DNA from 2 places in the Laceyella tengchongensis genome. Region 1 is predicted to be linked to the other one. Evidence: a T-box and tRNA genes for the amino acid it is inferred to sense, from the RefSeq annotation. Region 1 holds a T-box; the other holds one or more tRNA genes.
What was found. A T-box is a leader RNA that pairs with one kind of tRNA and senses whether it is charged. The one in region 1 lies ahead of trpS (tryptophan--tRNA ligase), so its partner is inferred to be a tRNA-Trp.

Region 1 (8,028 bases):
AACAGCTCAAAGTGCACCCCTATCCGGTGAAATTGGCGTTGCGCCAAGCGAGGGCTTTCAGTGAAAAGCAGTTGCGTTCTTTGTTGGCGATGGCCATTGCGGCCGACCAGGAGATCAAATCGGGAAAAGTGGACAAAGAATTGGCTGTCGAACGATTGCTGTTCCGATTGCATATGTCCGCTTGAAAGGAGCAATCAATGATGCAAGACCAACAACGACAAGCTTTGCGCAAACGGCAATGGCTGTATCTCAACGGGCTGTTTGTTGCCGTGTTACTTTTGTTGGGCCTGTTGCTGGCGATCAATGTCACCGCCCCGCAGTTTTTCTTAGCGCTGGGGTTGCTCTTTTTGGTGACGCCCGTCAGCATCTGGGTGTTTAAGGAAAGCAACCCCTTGTTGCGGGTGCTCCCCGGCATGGGAGAATTATCGCAATATGAACATGAGAAGCTGGGGGAAAGTTGGGGGAAATATCAGTTCTCCACCGCTTTATTGCAAACGGCCTGTAGCTTGTTCTTCTTTGTGCAGGCCGCGATTCGTGAGGGAGGGGCTCCATTTCGCGAAGGGATACCGATTTGGTATTTCATTGTCGTTCCGGTGATCGTGCTATTGATTATCAACTTAAACCATCGTTCGCACATTAAGCGGATGGATGGGAAGACGCCGGAACAACTGCATACTTACGCTGAAGAGAAAAGGTTATTTTCCATTGTGTTTGCATCCGTGACCTTGGGGATGACGTTGATCGGCACCTGTGTGGTCATGTTGATGAGTTGATGACAAATGCAAAAAGCCCGGCTTGCGAATAGCGAGCCGGGCTTTTTACGAATCAATCCTGTTCCTCTTCAACAGGGTGCTTCATGATGCGGCGGGTGGCTTCATAAGCGGAGGTGAAGGAAAGCTCCGACAGTTGCCCTTTTCCTTGACACCAGTCACCTGCGAAATAAGCGTTGGCCAGGCTGTGGAATTTGACCGGCATCAGCCGTTGGTCATCAATGCATTTGATTTCCTGTACCGTCGCTTTTTTGGACACACGTTTAGCTACAAGCCGGTCGCGCCAGCCGGGGAAGTGCTTGTCATAAATGGATTCGATGATGGCTACTTTCTCATCGGCTTTGTTTTGGGCGATCTCCTCTTCATTTAGATAGGCGACGGCTTGCATCAATTGTCCGCCCTCAGGTACACAGGTCGTGTCATAGTATGAAATGTCTGTGATGAATACCTTTTGCGCCTTTTGATAAATGTAAGTAAACGGGCTGGAAATCCGTTCGGAAAGGCCGACGTCGTACACGACCACACTGGTGGGGGAGTAACGAACATATTCTTCGAAATACTTTTGCAAAGGCGTTTCCGCAAACAATTGGCTACATTCTTTGGGCGGAATGCAGAATAGATAATGATCTGCGGTGTACACCCTTTCTTCTTTGCCGTAGATGGCTGTGATTTCCTTGCCGTCCAGGTCGATCCGACTCACTTTTTCTTTGGTGATGATGCGTCCGCCGTTTTTTTCGATGATGTCGGCGAAAGCCTGCACGATGGCTTGCCAACCGCCGCCGATGTAAGAAACGGCCCGTTGGGTCGCGAACAGGCGCCGGTAGTAATCGAAAAACAACGTCGAAGGAATGCGTTCTGGTTCATTGGTGAAAAAGTTGGATGAAGCGATGGTCAAAAGCAAATCGCGGACTTGTGGCGTTTCCTTTTGTAAATACTCACCAATAGGGATGCCTTCTTCCCCGCGATTGATGGAGGACATTGTTTTGAACACTTCATAAGCAAATCGCAATTTGTTTTGCGAATCCAGCACTTTGGTACGGTAAAGCCCTTCCAATGTTGCCGGCATCGGCGTTGTATACGATCCCATGTCATAAAAGGCTTTGGATGGGGAAAAATCTTTCCAATCGACGTTTAATCCAATTTCATGTTCGAATTTGCGCAAAATGGACTTGTCGCGGGCGTAAATGGCATGCGCCCCAAAGTTGAAATTAAATCCTTTCAACGGAATGGTAATCGCCCGACCACCCAATTTGGGCGCTTTTTCCAACAAAGTCACATCGTATCCATTGTGTGCGAGCCGAGCGGCGGCGCTCAAACCGGCCAAACCTCCACCCACCACAATCGCTTTTTCAGACACGTAGAAACACTCTCCTCCAGTAAACGGTTACAAAGCGGAAAAAAATGAGATATCTATCACTTTCCTATTTTATCAAGTTTAAAACACTTAGAGTAGGTTTTTATTTGAGTTCGGAAATTTCTTGCTAGTGCGTTCGATTTCCGGTCCGAAAGGGATGTTGATAAGGGCGTGGAGAAGGGGTACATTAGGGCGTGACGGATAATCAACTGGATGCATATGAGCGCTGGAGCATCTTCTCCCCGGTAAGTACCTCATCACGGGTGAAGCATAGGGGAAAGCGGTTTATAAGACGCTAGACTACTTGTCAGAGGTTGAACATGGAAGACAAGGGAAGGGATACGATGAAGAAAAAATTGGTGAGTGCTTGTTTTGCCGGTATCCATTGCCGGTATGATGGCAAGCACAATCGGGTGGAGCAGATTCAAGAACTCATTAAGCGGGGGGAGGCGGTGCCCGTCTGTCCGGAGCAGCTTGGCGGGTTGTCCACTCCACGCAAACCAGCGGAAATCGTTGGCGGCGATGGGCATGATGTGTTGGATGGAAAGGCAAAAGTGGTCACCGTGGACGGAGAAGATGTGACCGAAGCGTTTGTGCGGGGAGCTTATGAGGCGTTACGCGTAGCCCAAATGCTGGGGGTGGAGGAGGCAATCTTGAAAGAGAAAAGCCCCTCATGCGGCAATTGCATCGTATATGACGGCACCTTTCAAGGCGTGAAGAAAGCAGGACAAGGAGTGACAGCGGCATTGCTTAAGCGCCACGGGATTAACGTCGTGTCTGAGGAGGAGTGGAAGCAGGAGTCATGAGCAAGCCCTAATGGAAAACGCGTCCCGCAACTTTATGGCGCCTGGAAAAAAATAGGCCCTCCGATGAAGGAGGGCTTAACTTGTTAGGCTGTGGGCGAGGGGACGTTTTTCTGCCCAAGCTGTTCTTTGATCTTTTTATATTGGAACAGCATGGCGACGCGCCACGGCAACAACATGCCAAAGGCGAGGATGAAGAAAACGCCGCCTGTCTGGAAGATGCTGATATGATGTTCGATGTAGTTGTGCAAGGCGAGGCGCACCACAAACAATCCGCTCAAAATGACAACGAAGGCGCGGGACTGCTTCAGGTAAATGTCGTCCCCTTTAATTTCAAACGCGGATGTTTTGATGAGTGGCAACGAGAAGAACAAGGCTCCCACCAAAAAAGACAGGATCGCCCAAGAGAGGGGGATGCGGCATTCTGGAAACACGAACATCAGGAAACCGGTGCTCATCCCCAGGGGTGGTATGATAATTTTTTTTGCTGAAGTCGGCTTTTTGGAAGCTCTCAACCGCATGATAAAAAAAGTCGAAGCCATGGCGACCCCGATGATCGGCGCGATGGTTGTGAGATGAATCGGTAAAGTTTGTCCCATATCCGTCCCTCCTGATTCTAGAAAAAAACTAGCACATTCCCGGCCCTTTGTAAATAAGGGCTCGCTTGACTTTTTGGCAATATTGGAGCAAAATGAATATCATTAAGTATCATATGTGAATGGGAAAATTTTCATACGGCACAACGGCGATGATAAAGGGGAGTAGTATAGGAGCGGCCGCTTAAGAGAGTTGGCGGGTGGTGCGAGCCAACCGGCCCCCAATACGAATGGGCTTTGGAGCCGTTTTCCTGAACGCGGGGGCATGCGATAGATTCCGTCAGTAAGGAAATCCGGGTTATTCCGTTATGAATGAATGAAGTGTGCCCGAAGTGTGTGTTTTTCGGGCAAATAAGGGTGGTACCGCGAGTTCAGGCTCGTCCCTTACGGGGGCGGGCTTTTTTATTTTCTCTTAAAAGGAGTGTGTCAAGATGGAACGCGTATTGTCTGGCATCCAACCGACTGGCGCCGTGACCCTGGGGAATTATATCGGGGCGATGCAACGGTTTGTTCAAATGCAGGAGGAGGCCGACTGTTATTTCTGTGTGGTGAATATGCACGCCCTCACCATTCCGCAAGACCCCGAATTGCTAAAACAAAGAACCATTGATTTGGTGGCTATTTATCTGGCGACCGGGCTTGATCCGGCCAAGTCCACCATATTTGTCCAATCTCAGGTTCCAGCCCATGCAGAAGCGGCTTGGTTGTTACAATGCGTGGCCCGCGTCGGCGAACTGAATCGGATGGTGCAATTCAAAGAGAAGGGCAAAGGGTCCGAATCCGTCTTGGCTGGACTTTACACCTATCCCGTTCTGATGGCGGCTGACATTTTACTTTACAACCCCAAGCGGGTGCCGGTCGGTGAAGACCAAAAGCAACACTTGGAATTAACGCGTGAAATCGCGGAGCGTTTCAACCGCGATTATGCCGAGATTTTCACGTTGCCCGAACCGTACATCGGCGAAGTGGGCGCCCGGATCATGGGTCTGGACAATCCGACCAAAAAGATGAGCAAAAGCGCCGATAGCGAGTTCAACTACATCACACTGCTGGATGAACCCAAGAAGATTGAGAAAAAGCTGAAGCGCGCCGTAACCGATTCAGAGAATGTCATCCGCTTCGATCCGGTTGCGAAGCCAGGGATCAGCAACTTGCTCAACATCTACAGCAGCCTGTCAGGCAAGTCGATCAAAGAATTAGAGAAACAGTATGAAGGTTTGGGGTATGGTCAGTTTAAGAAGGATCTGATTGAGGTAACGATCGATCATCTCGCGCCGATCCAGTCGCGTTTCTATGAAATCCGCAACTCCGGCGAAGTGGAGCAAGTGCTAAAACAAGGCCGGGAGAAGGCGGCGGCGGTGGCTGATGAAACATTGAAACGCATCAAAGATGCCATGGGCATTATCTAAATGAAAAGATCTCGTCCCAAAACTTGGGGCGAGATCTTTTTAAATAAAAGCGACCCAACAAAGCGGGTCGTTCATAAGCTGCATTACGCTTGCAATGCTTGCAGTTTTTTTACGAGGCGGGATTTTTTGCGAGCTGCAGCGTTCTTATGGATCAGGCCTTTGGTTACGGCTTTGTCCAAAGTGCGAGCAGCCTCTTTGTACAGAACGGTTGCTTTTTCGTTGTCTTGTTGTTCAACGGCAACCAAGAACTTTTTCACAGCCGTACGCATAGCAGACTTTTGGGAAGCGTTGCGCTGACGGCGAATTTCGTTGGTTTTAGCGCGTTTGATTGCGGACTTAATGTTAGCCAATACATTCACCTCCTGTGGGATTCTGATCTCCGCATCCCATTTATGCAACATGCAATATTCTAGCATGAGCCATGGCAAAAAGCAATAACACAAGCCAGAGGAATAAATAAATCAACAAAAAGCAAACTATTAGCGGATTGTCGGGGAGGTGTCCCGAACAAAGGTGGCATCCACCTATGGATGCAACGGGGAGGAAGATTCATTCATGAACGCAGAGCGCACTGAACACCAAATCGATTTGTCTGGCTACTCTATTCGCACAGACCTGGCGCGGGAAGCGCATCAGATGGCGGTAGAAGAGCGGGGGGGCACAAGCGACATCCCCGGCGTACGGATGGAAGAGAACACCGATGAAGGCATCACCACCAGCTGGATCTGGATCGATGAGCAAGCGGGCAGTGAAGCGATTGGCAAAGTGCCTGGCACCTATCTGACGTTGGAAGTGCCGGCGCTTAGAAGCAGAGATTCCATGCTAGAAAAGCGCGTAAGTGAACACTTTGCCCAGCAATTCAGCCGTTTTTTGGATGAGGTTGGCATTGGCCTTGACGACTCCGGCCTGATCGTCGGCCTCGGCAACTGGAATGTCACGGCCGACGCCCTCGGGCCGCTCGTCGTCAAACACACCCTCGTCACCCGCCACCTGTTTGAGCTGGCGCCCGAGTCCGTCGCTGAAGGGTATCGGTCGATCAGCGCACTGTCGCCGGGCGTGCTGGGCATCACGGGGATCGAGACGAGCGAGATCGTGCGCGGCGTGGTGGAAAAGACGAAACCGGACTTCGTCATCGCCTTCGATTCATTGGCGTCAAGAGCGCTCAGCCGCGTGAACACCACCATCCAAGTGGCCGACACCGGTATCCATCCTGGCTCAGGGGTGGGCAACAAGCGCAAAGCCCTCACCAAAGAAACACTGGGTGTACCGGTGATTGCGATTGGAGTTCCTACAGTTACAATATTGCTGGTATGGAAACGATCCATTTGTTTAAAAGGATTGCTAGGACGTTCCCTATTCCCATCAAAAAACAGATGTTAATTAAAGTTGGTTGAGATAAAGATCTTAAAACTGATAAGACTTTTCTTTTAATTATGAGCCTGGCAAGTAAGTGCTGGGCTTTTTATTTTTCCCAAATCGTTTTGAAGTACCTTTTACATAATAGAGTATGAATTACTTAAAATGGGATAAAATATATAATCTGTTTATAAAAAATACTTAAAAACTAGATAAAAAATAATTGATTTATTATTTATAAGTAATTAAATTATATAATGTAGTTGTGACTATTTTGTGTCACGAAACAACTAGCATGTGAAGAAAGAAGGGATATGTTTGCAATTTTTTTATGCTGAACGATACGCGCGAATTCGTAGCATTGTATCGATTACTATTGTATTGGCATTGATCTTCACTCTCTGGCCGCAAGTAGCATTTGATGTATTGGCTGCTCCTGCACCCAAGCCAGTTGAATTGGAACACATGCGGACTGCCACTTCGAAAACTTATATATCTCCAGATAAAAAGACATATACTTTGGAAGAATATTTGGAGCCCATTCACTATAAAAAGGATGGTAAATGGATAGAAATTGATAACGAAATAAAAGAGATAAAAGATGTCAAATTAAAAAGAGCGGCCGCGGTGGACGATGCTGAACTTTCCCTCACAAATGGAGGAAACCAATTTCAAGTGGGGTTTGCCCCACGTAGCCGGGGCAAGAAAGTGGTTCGTTTGCAATTGGGACAAGCCCACATCGATTTCGGTTTAGTTGATGGTGCCGATGTAGCCGCGAAAAAAGCTAAGAACAAAGTGACGTACCCCTCGGTTTATCCATATACGGATTTGAGTTATTATGTCACCAATACAGGTTTTAAAGAGGCCTGGGTGTTGCAAAAATACACGGGACAGTCTACCTATACGTTATCTTTAAAAACGAAAAATGTGGATGTCAAACAAGAGAAAGACGGTTCCCTTTCATTTTTAGATAACAAGGGTAACACGGTGTTTGCCATTCCTCGACCTTTCATGGTGGATGCCAATGACGAACAATCCTTTGGTGCCCGATATGAATTGCGTGAGGAGAAAAACCAAACGTTTATAGATTTGAAAGTGGATACTGCTTGGTTAAAGGATGAAAAGCGGGCATATCCAGTGGTGATTGATCCATCTGTTTCGGTGCAAGGTGCACTTAAGACATACGATGCCACTGTCACAAATTCCACTAATGGTAAAAATGTCAACTTTGGCACTTCTTCATATTTGCTCACAGGGACCTATACTGATCCGACTTATGGTACGGGAGAATATCGTTCGTATCTCAAGTTCGCACTATCTCCATTGTTGAGTGGAGCGAACATTTCGTCAGCGACGCTTACATTGCATCAATACGCAACCACTCATACAGAGCAAGTCAATGTTTATCCAGTCACCTCGGATTGGAACTCTACTGATATCAAGGGAAGCAACCAACCATCATCTGGTACAACACCTATCTCCACGAAGTCGGTTGGAGCTGTGGGAGCTTATGATTTTGATATCACTTCACTAACAAAACAATGGTATGCAGGCACCAGCTCCAACTATGGGGTAATGTTACGCCTGAATTCGGAAAGCAATAACCGAAAAGGATTCCGTTCCAGTGACTATCTCGATCCTGATCCAAACAACTCGCAAAAGCCCAAGCTGACCATTACTTATACCATTGATCCGATAGGAGTAGAAAGTTTCTGGACGACGGCTGCTTCTAATGTGAAC
Region 2 (8,028 bases), 260 kb from region 1:
GAAGTGGATAATTTTACGTACAGAAGCATTTTGGCTCAATAGTCGCTTGCTTTTTTGGGAGACACGTTTTCTGAGTATGGAGAGCAGCCAGAGTATATCATGGAAATTTTGTTCGACTTGTTCATCTGCCGAAACAATAAAGAGATGGGAGAAGAGAAGTTGGCTCGATTAATGACCGAGATCGAAGATGTCAAGTGGCAAGGGGATATTCTACGTAAATTGGTTCACTTATATCCGGAAGAACCGCATTTTCCGGCACATTTGGCACGGTATTATCTATATATGGGCAAGAATCTCGATGAAGCGAACAATGCGGCAGATAAGGCGATTGAAACATCGGAGCGGCAAGGTAAAGTGGACTCCCTGCTTTATCACATCAAAGGATTGTGCATACGAGAGCAGTTAAAAGATAAGCTAAATGCACTAAAAGCGAAGTACACAAAGCAGCCCAAGCTTCTTTCCGGGGAAGAGTTGGAGGAAGTAAAAGTGTTGCGAACCATGCGGGGAGTTGGTTTAAACGGTCCCGTGATCACAACAACTTGTTGCATGAGTCCATCTCCTATGTTGAGATGATCATACACATGATTGAAGATGTGGTTAAAATCTCAGGACTCACACATGCAGAATTTTTTAAGCGCCCAAGTAACCAGTGGGTTTTGGCTTGTCTGGATTTGGTGGAGGGCCTTTTGGAAAGCGTGAAACAAACACATATTGAAGAGGAAAGCAACACCTATATCACGCATTGTGAAAATGATTGAAAGAAACTGTACATGGATTTGAACATCGTGATACAAAACTTGAACAACTTATTGTAGTCGATCTCTAACAAACCGATGATCCGTCTGCAAATCGTTCGCTTTGCAGACAGAAATTTAAGGATTTCAGCAAAATCGGCACAAAAAATCTCAATTATATCATGAATTGCTGAAAGACAATCTCATGGAAGAGCCGGACAATGAGAAAAACATTTATTTATGGTTCCAAGTGGCACGCCATCATCCCAATGTGACTCTCGATGATGCGATTGAATATTTGTCCGCTTGGAGTAGCAGAACCAATCAGGTGCAGGCCCTTTATTATCATTATGTCCTCATGGTATTGAAAGGGATGGAAGGATATGAGTTTGAGAAAAGCAGGGCAAAGAGATTAATTGAAGCTTGTGCCAAAGAAGCGGAGAAGTCCCCCTACAAGACTTTTTGTTTTGAGTGGTTTGGAGTAGGAGAGGGATTGCAGTCATTGGTTCATCATCGGATGGTTGATGAAGCTGGTGGAAACCCGTTGCGGACAGTAAGAGGGATCGTGACGGAGTATAAGCATCCCGGCAATGGAAAAATCGAGGTCAATGGATTTGAGGTGTTTTTCAAGCCAGGGCAAGCAAAAGGAATTACAAAGGATTCTCTCAACAAAGAGGTTGAGTTGCAATTTGGATTTAGTTACGACGGGCTTCGGGCCAAGAGTAAAAGTGTCAGGGCACTCGACTACCTTGAAGAAAACGTGCCAGCAGATGATAAGAAAACGGCTCACAAAAAGACGCAACAAGCGCAAGAAGAGACCGCTTTTGAACTTGCTTACAAAAAAGCGAGTTCCAGCCAAAAAGAAAGGACATAAAGGAAAAAGCTGCCAGCAGGTGGCTTTTTTTATCAAAATGACCTCATCCCGCCACATGGAATGAAGGGGGGCTTGGGGAAAATTTATAAAAAGGGGGTTTGCGATGGAAGGAAAATGAAAAGAATGAAGAGAGAGGGAATATCTGCTTCCTGATGAATAAACTAACATTAAGATGCGGGTTGGAGGGATTTGATGGAACCAACGCAAATTCAAACCAATTTGGAAAGAATGCCACAGCGGAACAAAGAAGCGCAGATTGCATTGGTGTTGGGAATTGTCGGCTTTTTTTCAGCCTTTGTGTTTGCGCTGGCCGGGATTGTGTGCGGAGTGGTCGGATTGGTGCTGGGGCTGAGGGGTAGAAGATCAGAAAAAGGGAACTTGGCGAGCGTGGGGATGATGTTAAGCGGATTGGCGATTGGGTTCAGTTTTATTCATGCGCTGTTAAAAGCGGTGTTGATGACCGCACTCCCATAACGCAGATAGCAATCGGTTGCGGAAAAGGAAAGTCAAATCATATCTTCGGTAGATGGCGGAGCATGGGGTTGACCAGTGAGAGAAAATCCAAGCGTGCGGGGTGGCAACCAAATAAATTCAGAATAGAATTAAATTAAAATTCCCGTTGACAACATGAATGAACCAGTGTAATATATATTTTGTCAGCGAGATGAGCTGACGAAAACGAAAATTTAACTTCACAACACGGAGAGATGTCCGAGCTGGCCGAAGGAGCACGATTGGAAATCGTGTAGGCGGGCAAAACTCGCCTCGAGGGTTCGAATCCCTCTCTCTCCGCCATTTTTGACAAAAACGATTGTCTATGTTATAATAAAAGAATGTGGCTCGGTAGCTCAGTCGGTAGAGCAGAGGACTGAAAATCCTCGTGTCGGCGGTTCGATTCCGTCCCGAGCCACCACGCTGGTGTAGCTCAATTGGTAGAGCAACTGACTTGTAATCAGTAGGTTGGGGGTTCAAGTCCTCTCACCAGCACCATACAGGGGCGTAGTTTAGTGGTAGAACAGAGGTCTCCAAAACCTCCAGTGTGGGTTCGATTCCTACCGCCCCTGCCAATTATCATGGCGGCATAGCCAAGTGGTAAGGCAGAGGTCTGCAAAACCTTTACCCCCGGTTCGAGTCCGGGTGCCGCCTCCATATGAAGTTTGCGGACGTGGCGGAATTGGCAGACGCGCAAGATTCAGGTTCTTGTGGCCGCAAGGCTGTGGGGGTTCAAGTCCCTTCGTCCGCACCAATCGCATATGTGCCCTTAGCTCAGCTGGATAGAGCGTCTGACTACGGATCAGAAGGTCGGGAGTTCGAATCTTCCAGGGCACGCCATATAAAAAGTAGCCGGCTTTGAAAAAAGTCAGCTACTTTTTTTATTGGCTTCAATTGGTTAAATCTCGCAATATTTCTGCCAACTTTTTTTTAGTAGATTTTGTCGCTTCGCAGGCCAGCTCGCATGTGGGCGTATTTTGCTGTGGTTTTTCCTTCTGTACAACGGTTGAAGGTTTATTATGTATGTCTGAACTTGGTGAAGGGTTTTTTTCATATGAAGGCGTCGCGCTGGCCACTACATTTGAGGAGGCGTGAAAAATGTTAAGCGGATCCCGGTTGTCGTCATTCCCGATGTGTGAGGGTTTGTTCGGAGATTGGTTAGGGTGAGTCGCATCTGGGGTTGGGTTGGCATCTCCGTCAACCATGCCGGGAAGATGTTTTGCCGGGTCGTTGGGTTGATGGCCGTTGTCCGACGAATTCGCTTTTGTAGCGGTGGATGCGGACTGGCTTGACCTGTGCAGTTTTTGTTCCGTCTCTGGGGTAGGCCGTTTCGTTTGCTTGGCGGTGACTTCGTTGTTGTCAGTTGAAATAGAGCCAGTTGAGTTGGTGAAAATGGCGTAGGAAAAGACGGAACATGCAATGCCAGCACCAATCAGAGCGATGGTTTTTCGTTTGATTTGCGTGCTGTATTCTTCGGGAGACAGGTCGTCTGTGTCAAACTCAGGGGCGGGTAAATACGCTTTGTCCTTCAATGCTACAATCCCCCTTTATACTATGAAACTCGACTTAATGCTACTCTATTTTCCAATATTTGAATAGTAGACTAAAGTCCCGTTTTCGGTTGTGCCATAAAACGGAAACATTTTGGTAGCCAAAAGAAACAGGGGGATAGAAGTTTGCTGAACGATGTCGAGAGAGGCATCGTAAAAATAAGGTGCGGCTTTCTTGATTCAGCCCTGTGGCCGTTCAAGAAAACCGCCCAATTCTATTTTATATTAAAAGGTGCTGTCAATAATGCCCCCACCTAAACAAATTTCCTCATCATAGAAAACCACGGATTGCCCCGGGGTGACCGCCCGTTGCCGTTCGGCGAATTCTACGCGGAAAGTGCCGTCCGGTTGCGGAAGTACGCGCACCGGTTGGTCTTTTTGACGGTAGCGGAATTTAGCGGTGCATGTAAAAGGCTCGTTTGGAGTGTCGCCTTGGCCCAACCAATTGATATCGGTGGCGATGAGCCCACCGGAGTACAGTGCTTCATGGTCATGGCCTTGCGCCACATAGAGAATGTTCTTTTCAATGTCCTTTTTCACGACAAACCAGGGTTCCCCTGTTCCGCTTCCACCGATCCCCAATCCTTGACGTTGGCCCAACGTATAATACATCAAGCCGTCGTGCCGCCCTTTCACTTCCCCATCTAGGGTATGGATCTCTCCAGGTTGTGCAGGCAGATAGTGGCTGAGGAATTCGCGGAAATTTCGCTCGCCGATGAAACAGATGCCGGTGCTGTCTTTCTTTTTGGCTGTGGCCAAACCGACTTTTTGCGCGATCTCGCGCACCTCCTGTTTCTGCATGTGCCCAATGGGAAACATGGCCTGTAGCAATTGCGGTTTGTTGACGGCGTACAAGAAATAGGTTTGGTCTTTATTGGGGTCCGCGCCACGGGCTAGGTACTTTTCTCCGTTTTTCTCGATGATTTGTGCGTAATGGCCCGTTGCGATGAAATCGGCCCCTAGCTGTTTCGCTTTGTTTAAGAACTCGCCAAACTTGATTTCCCGGTTGCACATGATGTCCGGATTGGGGGTTCTGCCTTTTTTGTATTCATCAAGGAAATACTGAAACACTTTTTGTTCATATTCCTTTTCGAAGTTGACAGAGTAATAGGGAATGCCAATCTGTGCGCAAACGCGACGCACATCTTCGAAGTCCTCCGTGGCTGTGCAATGGCCGAATTCATCGGTGTCATCCCAGTTTTTCATAAACAGCCCGATAACCTCATAGCCTTGCTCTTTTAGCAACCAGGCGGTCACGGACGAGTCCACGCCGCCGGACATGCCGACCACCACGCGTATATGTTTCTTGCTCATTTGCATCACTTCCAGTGTTCGGTTTCATACCCTTGTTTCGATGGCATGTCTTCATTATAATCGAAACCAAATGTTTTCAACAAATCCGTAGGCAAACGATCTGATTGATTAGAGATTGGTGGATGTGCAAATATGGACCAAAAACAATTGTTGCAGAGCAGGCTCACTTCGACACAAATTTTGGTGCTCGGGTTTGCTGTGACGATTTTGATCGGGGCGTGCTTGTTATCTTTGCCGGTGGCCACAGAATCCGGACAGGGATTGCCTTTTATTGACGCATTGTTTACAGCCACCTCGGCTGTATGCGTGACTGGGCTAGTGGTGGTTGACACAGCTACAACGTTTAACACCTTTGGCGAAGTGGTCATCTTGTTGCTCATTCAAGTGGGCGGATTAGGTTTTATGACGTTCGGCACGTTTTTCGCATATCTTGTGGGCAAAAAAATCGGATTTCGGGAGCGGTTGGTGTTGCGGGAGACATTCAACCAGTTCAACATGCAAGGGGTAGTCAACCTCGTGTTGAAAGTTCTCAAAATTACCTTCATCATTGAAGGAATCGGATTTGTATTGTTGAGCGTGCGTTTCGTTCCCGAATTCGGATTGGAAAAAGGGCTTTATTTCTCCCTTTTTCATTCCATTTCTTCATTTAATAGTGCCGGGTTTGATCTGTTTGGGGAAAAGGAAGCGTTCAGTAGCATCACCCATTATGTTGAAGATCCGTGGATAAACCTGGTTGTTTCCTCCCTTGTTATTTTGGGAGGGATCGGGTTTGTCGTTATTTTAGAATTGCTTCATTATCGGAAGACCAAACGGATTAGTTTACATTCCAAGATTGTTTTGACCATGACGGGAATCTTGATCGTTATGGGTATGCTGGTGATTTTGGTGGTGGAATGGGCCAATCCCAAAACCTTGGGCGGGTTGTCGTTTCAAGGAAAAATCATGGCATCTTTTTTTCACTCTGTTACACCGAGATCAGGCGGCTATAACACACTTAGCTTGGGGGATATGTACTCAGCGACATTGTTTTTCACTGTATTGCTGATGTTTGTGGGGGCCTCCCCTAGTTCCACGGGCGGGGGAATCAAGACGACCACCTTGGCTACCATTCTGCTGTCGGTCTGGTCGATGATCCGTGGACGGGATGATGTCATCGCATATAAGCGCCGCATTCCCCACGGGTTGGTGTACAAAGCGCTTACTGTGACTGTGGCGGCGACCACGCTGGTCATCTTGGATACGATGCTGTTGACGATCACTGAGCAAACGGATCTGTTGACCGCTGGGTTTGAGACGGTTTCCGCGTTTGGCACAGTTGGTTTGACCATGGGATTAACCCCGACGCTGTCAGTGCCAGGTAAAGTGATCGTTCTGCTCACGATGTTTGCCGGTAGGTTAGGGCCGCTCACCATTGCTTTTGCTATCGCCCACAGTCAGAAACAACCGCCTTACCGTTATCCTGAAGATAGACCGTTGATCGGTTGACGAACGGGTTGGACAGGGGGTGCCAGTTGCCCACCCAGCATGGCAAGCGGTTGATCGGTCTTTGAAGTGGGCATGCTGGTAAGGAATGTGGTGTGACGGAGTTGGCTAAAAAATCGTACTAAGATTGTCGAAACGCCAGGCTTAAAAGCGGTTGTCAAAGCAAAGTGGTTCCAGTAAGCTATTTACAAGCGCAATGGCATAGAAATGAGTATCATGTAACCACTTTCAGTAAGGAGGGGCTTATGCGAATCACAAAAAAAGATTTCTTGCCATCGGCTCTCCTCTGCTGCAGTTTCCTCTTCTTAAGCGGTTGCGCCACCGTGATAGAAAAAATTCAGCATACGACTGGAAACCAAGTTGAAAAAGTAGAACAGCTGGCAGTAGACGATATTCAGAAGCAAGAGACGGAAGAGATGCCGAGACAAGAGGATACATCGGATTTGCCCAAGAGCCCGGCTCCACATACGGAGTTAAATGATATTTTAAACGATGAAGGAAAAGGGGAGTACGCCGGCGAGAAGTTCAACCGGGGTAAGGTGGTTCAAGCTTTGAACCAGATGCCCAAAGGATTGAGCGATGACAAGGCGTATGCCTATTTATTGGGTTTAGTGGGTGAGAACTACCGGAGCGATGTGGAACGCTTCAAAAATCTAGAGGAAGCCGATTATGAAGAGATGGTCGATGTTTGGGTGGCGGCGCGCCACAAATACCCCAAGCCGACACCTGCTTCCGCTTCCAAGGATAAGCCGTCTTCAGCGCTTACACCTGAACAGCCCAAGAAAATGAACATGTCCGTCATGCTTGACGCCAGCGGCAGCATGAAAAGTCAGTTGTCGAATCACAGCAAGAGCAAGATGGACAGTGCCAAACAGAGCATTGAGCAATTGGCCGCTGCCTTGCCTCCGAAGCGCTCCCTGTTGCAAGTGAAAGTATATGGCCATGAGGGAACCAGTGCGCAAAAGGACAAAGAGCGGTCATGCCGAAGTCAAGCTAAAATTTACGCCGGGGATAAATGGGACCGAGAAAAACTGCGTAAAGCGCTGAGCCAAATTCATCCGGCCGGATACAACCCATTGGCGCTGGCCATGGGTAGCAGTTCCAAAGACATGCAAAAAGGGGCCCCGGCTACCGTGGAAAACCATATACTCATCATCAGCGATGGGTTTGAGAATTGCGGCGGGGACCCGGTTCAAACGGCTAAACAGTTGCATCGCGAGTACATGGCCAACATTCATGTGATCGGTTTGGATGTGGAACCGGAAACGGAGCGGCAATTGCGGGAAGTGTCCACCGTTACGGGAGGCGCTTATCAAACAGTGACGGATGAAAAAGAATTGAAGCAGGCCGTAAAAGAACGGGTGCAGATGGTGAACCGACTGAACGATCCATGGCAGATCCGGGCACTCCAAACTGCGATCCATGCGCATCATCAAGACGAAAAAGAATTGACTAAACATAATCAGAAGATGAAGAAGAAAGTGGAAACTGAGCACCAGCGTTTGAATGAGGCCAATTTGTATATCAAGAAAGAAGGAAAAATTGACAAAAGGACATGGACGGAAATCGATACGTGGATTGA

Region 2: it has a tRNA-Trp gene. The T-box ahead of trpS (tryptophan--tRNA ligase) is inferred to sense a tRNA for this amino acid. The anticodon was not compared.

What each region holds. Positions count from the first base shown of each region.
Region 1 covers NZ_FXTU01000002.1:407,030-415,057, reverse strand. The annotation lists gene holA (DNA polymerase III subunit delta) at 1-185, shown strand, start outside; gene QQZ12_RS05600 (hypothetical protein) at 201-773, shown strand; gene QQZ12_RS05595 (phytoene desaturase family protein) at 826-2,127, opposite strand; gene QQZ12_RS05590 (2-thiouracil desulfurase family protein) at 2,469-2,930, shown strand; gene QQZ12_RS05585 (CcdC family protein) at 3,014-3,526, opposite strand; T-box leader at 3,667-3,911, shown strand; gene trpS (tryptophan--tRNA ligase) at 3,955-4,932, shown strand; gene rpsT (30S ribosomal protein S20) at 5,016-5,282, opposite strand; partial or broken gene gpr (GPR endopeptidase) at 5,488-6,228, shown strand; gene QQZ12_RS05565 (DNRLRE domain-containing protein) at 6,607-8,028, shown strand, end outside.
Region 2 covers NZ_FXTU01000002.1:662,936-670,963, reverse strand. The annotation lists gene QQZ12_RS07000 (hypothetical protein) at 100-573, shown strand; gene QQZ12_RS06995 (hypothetical protein) at 582-758, shown strand; gene QQZ12_RS06990 (hypothetical protein) at 940-1,608, shown strand; gene QQZ12_RS06985 (DUF4190 domain-containing protein) at 1,801-2,082, shown strand; tRNA gene QQZ12_RS06980 (tRNA-Ser) at 2,310-2,403, shown strand; tRNA gene QQZ12_RS06975 (tRNA-Phe) at 2,446-2,521, shown strand; tRNA gene QQZ12_RS06970 (tRNA-Thr) at 2,523-2,598, shown strand; tRNA gene QQZ12_RS06965 (tRNA-Trp) at 2,602-2,675, shown strand; tRNA gene QQZ12_RS06960 (tRNA-Cys) at 2,684-2,757, shown strand; tRNA gene QQZ12_RS06955 (tRNA-Leu) at 2,768-2,854, shown strand; tRNA gene QQZ12_RS06950 (tRNA-Arg) at 2,864-2,940, shown strand; gene QQZ12_RS06945 (hypothetical protein) at 2,991-3,632, opposite strand; gene mnmA (tRNA 2-thiouridine(34) synthase MnmA) at 3,876-4,970, opposite strand; gene QQZ12_RS06935 (TrkH family potassium uptake protein) at 5,097-6,449, shown strand; gene QQZ12_RS06930 (vWA domain-containing protein) at 6,692-8,028, shown strand, end outside.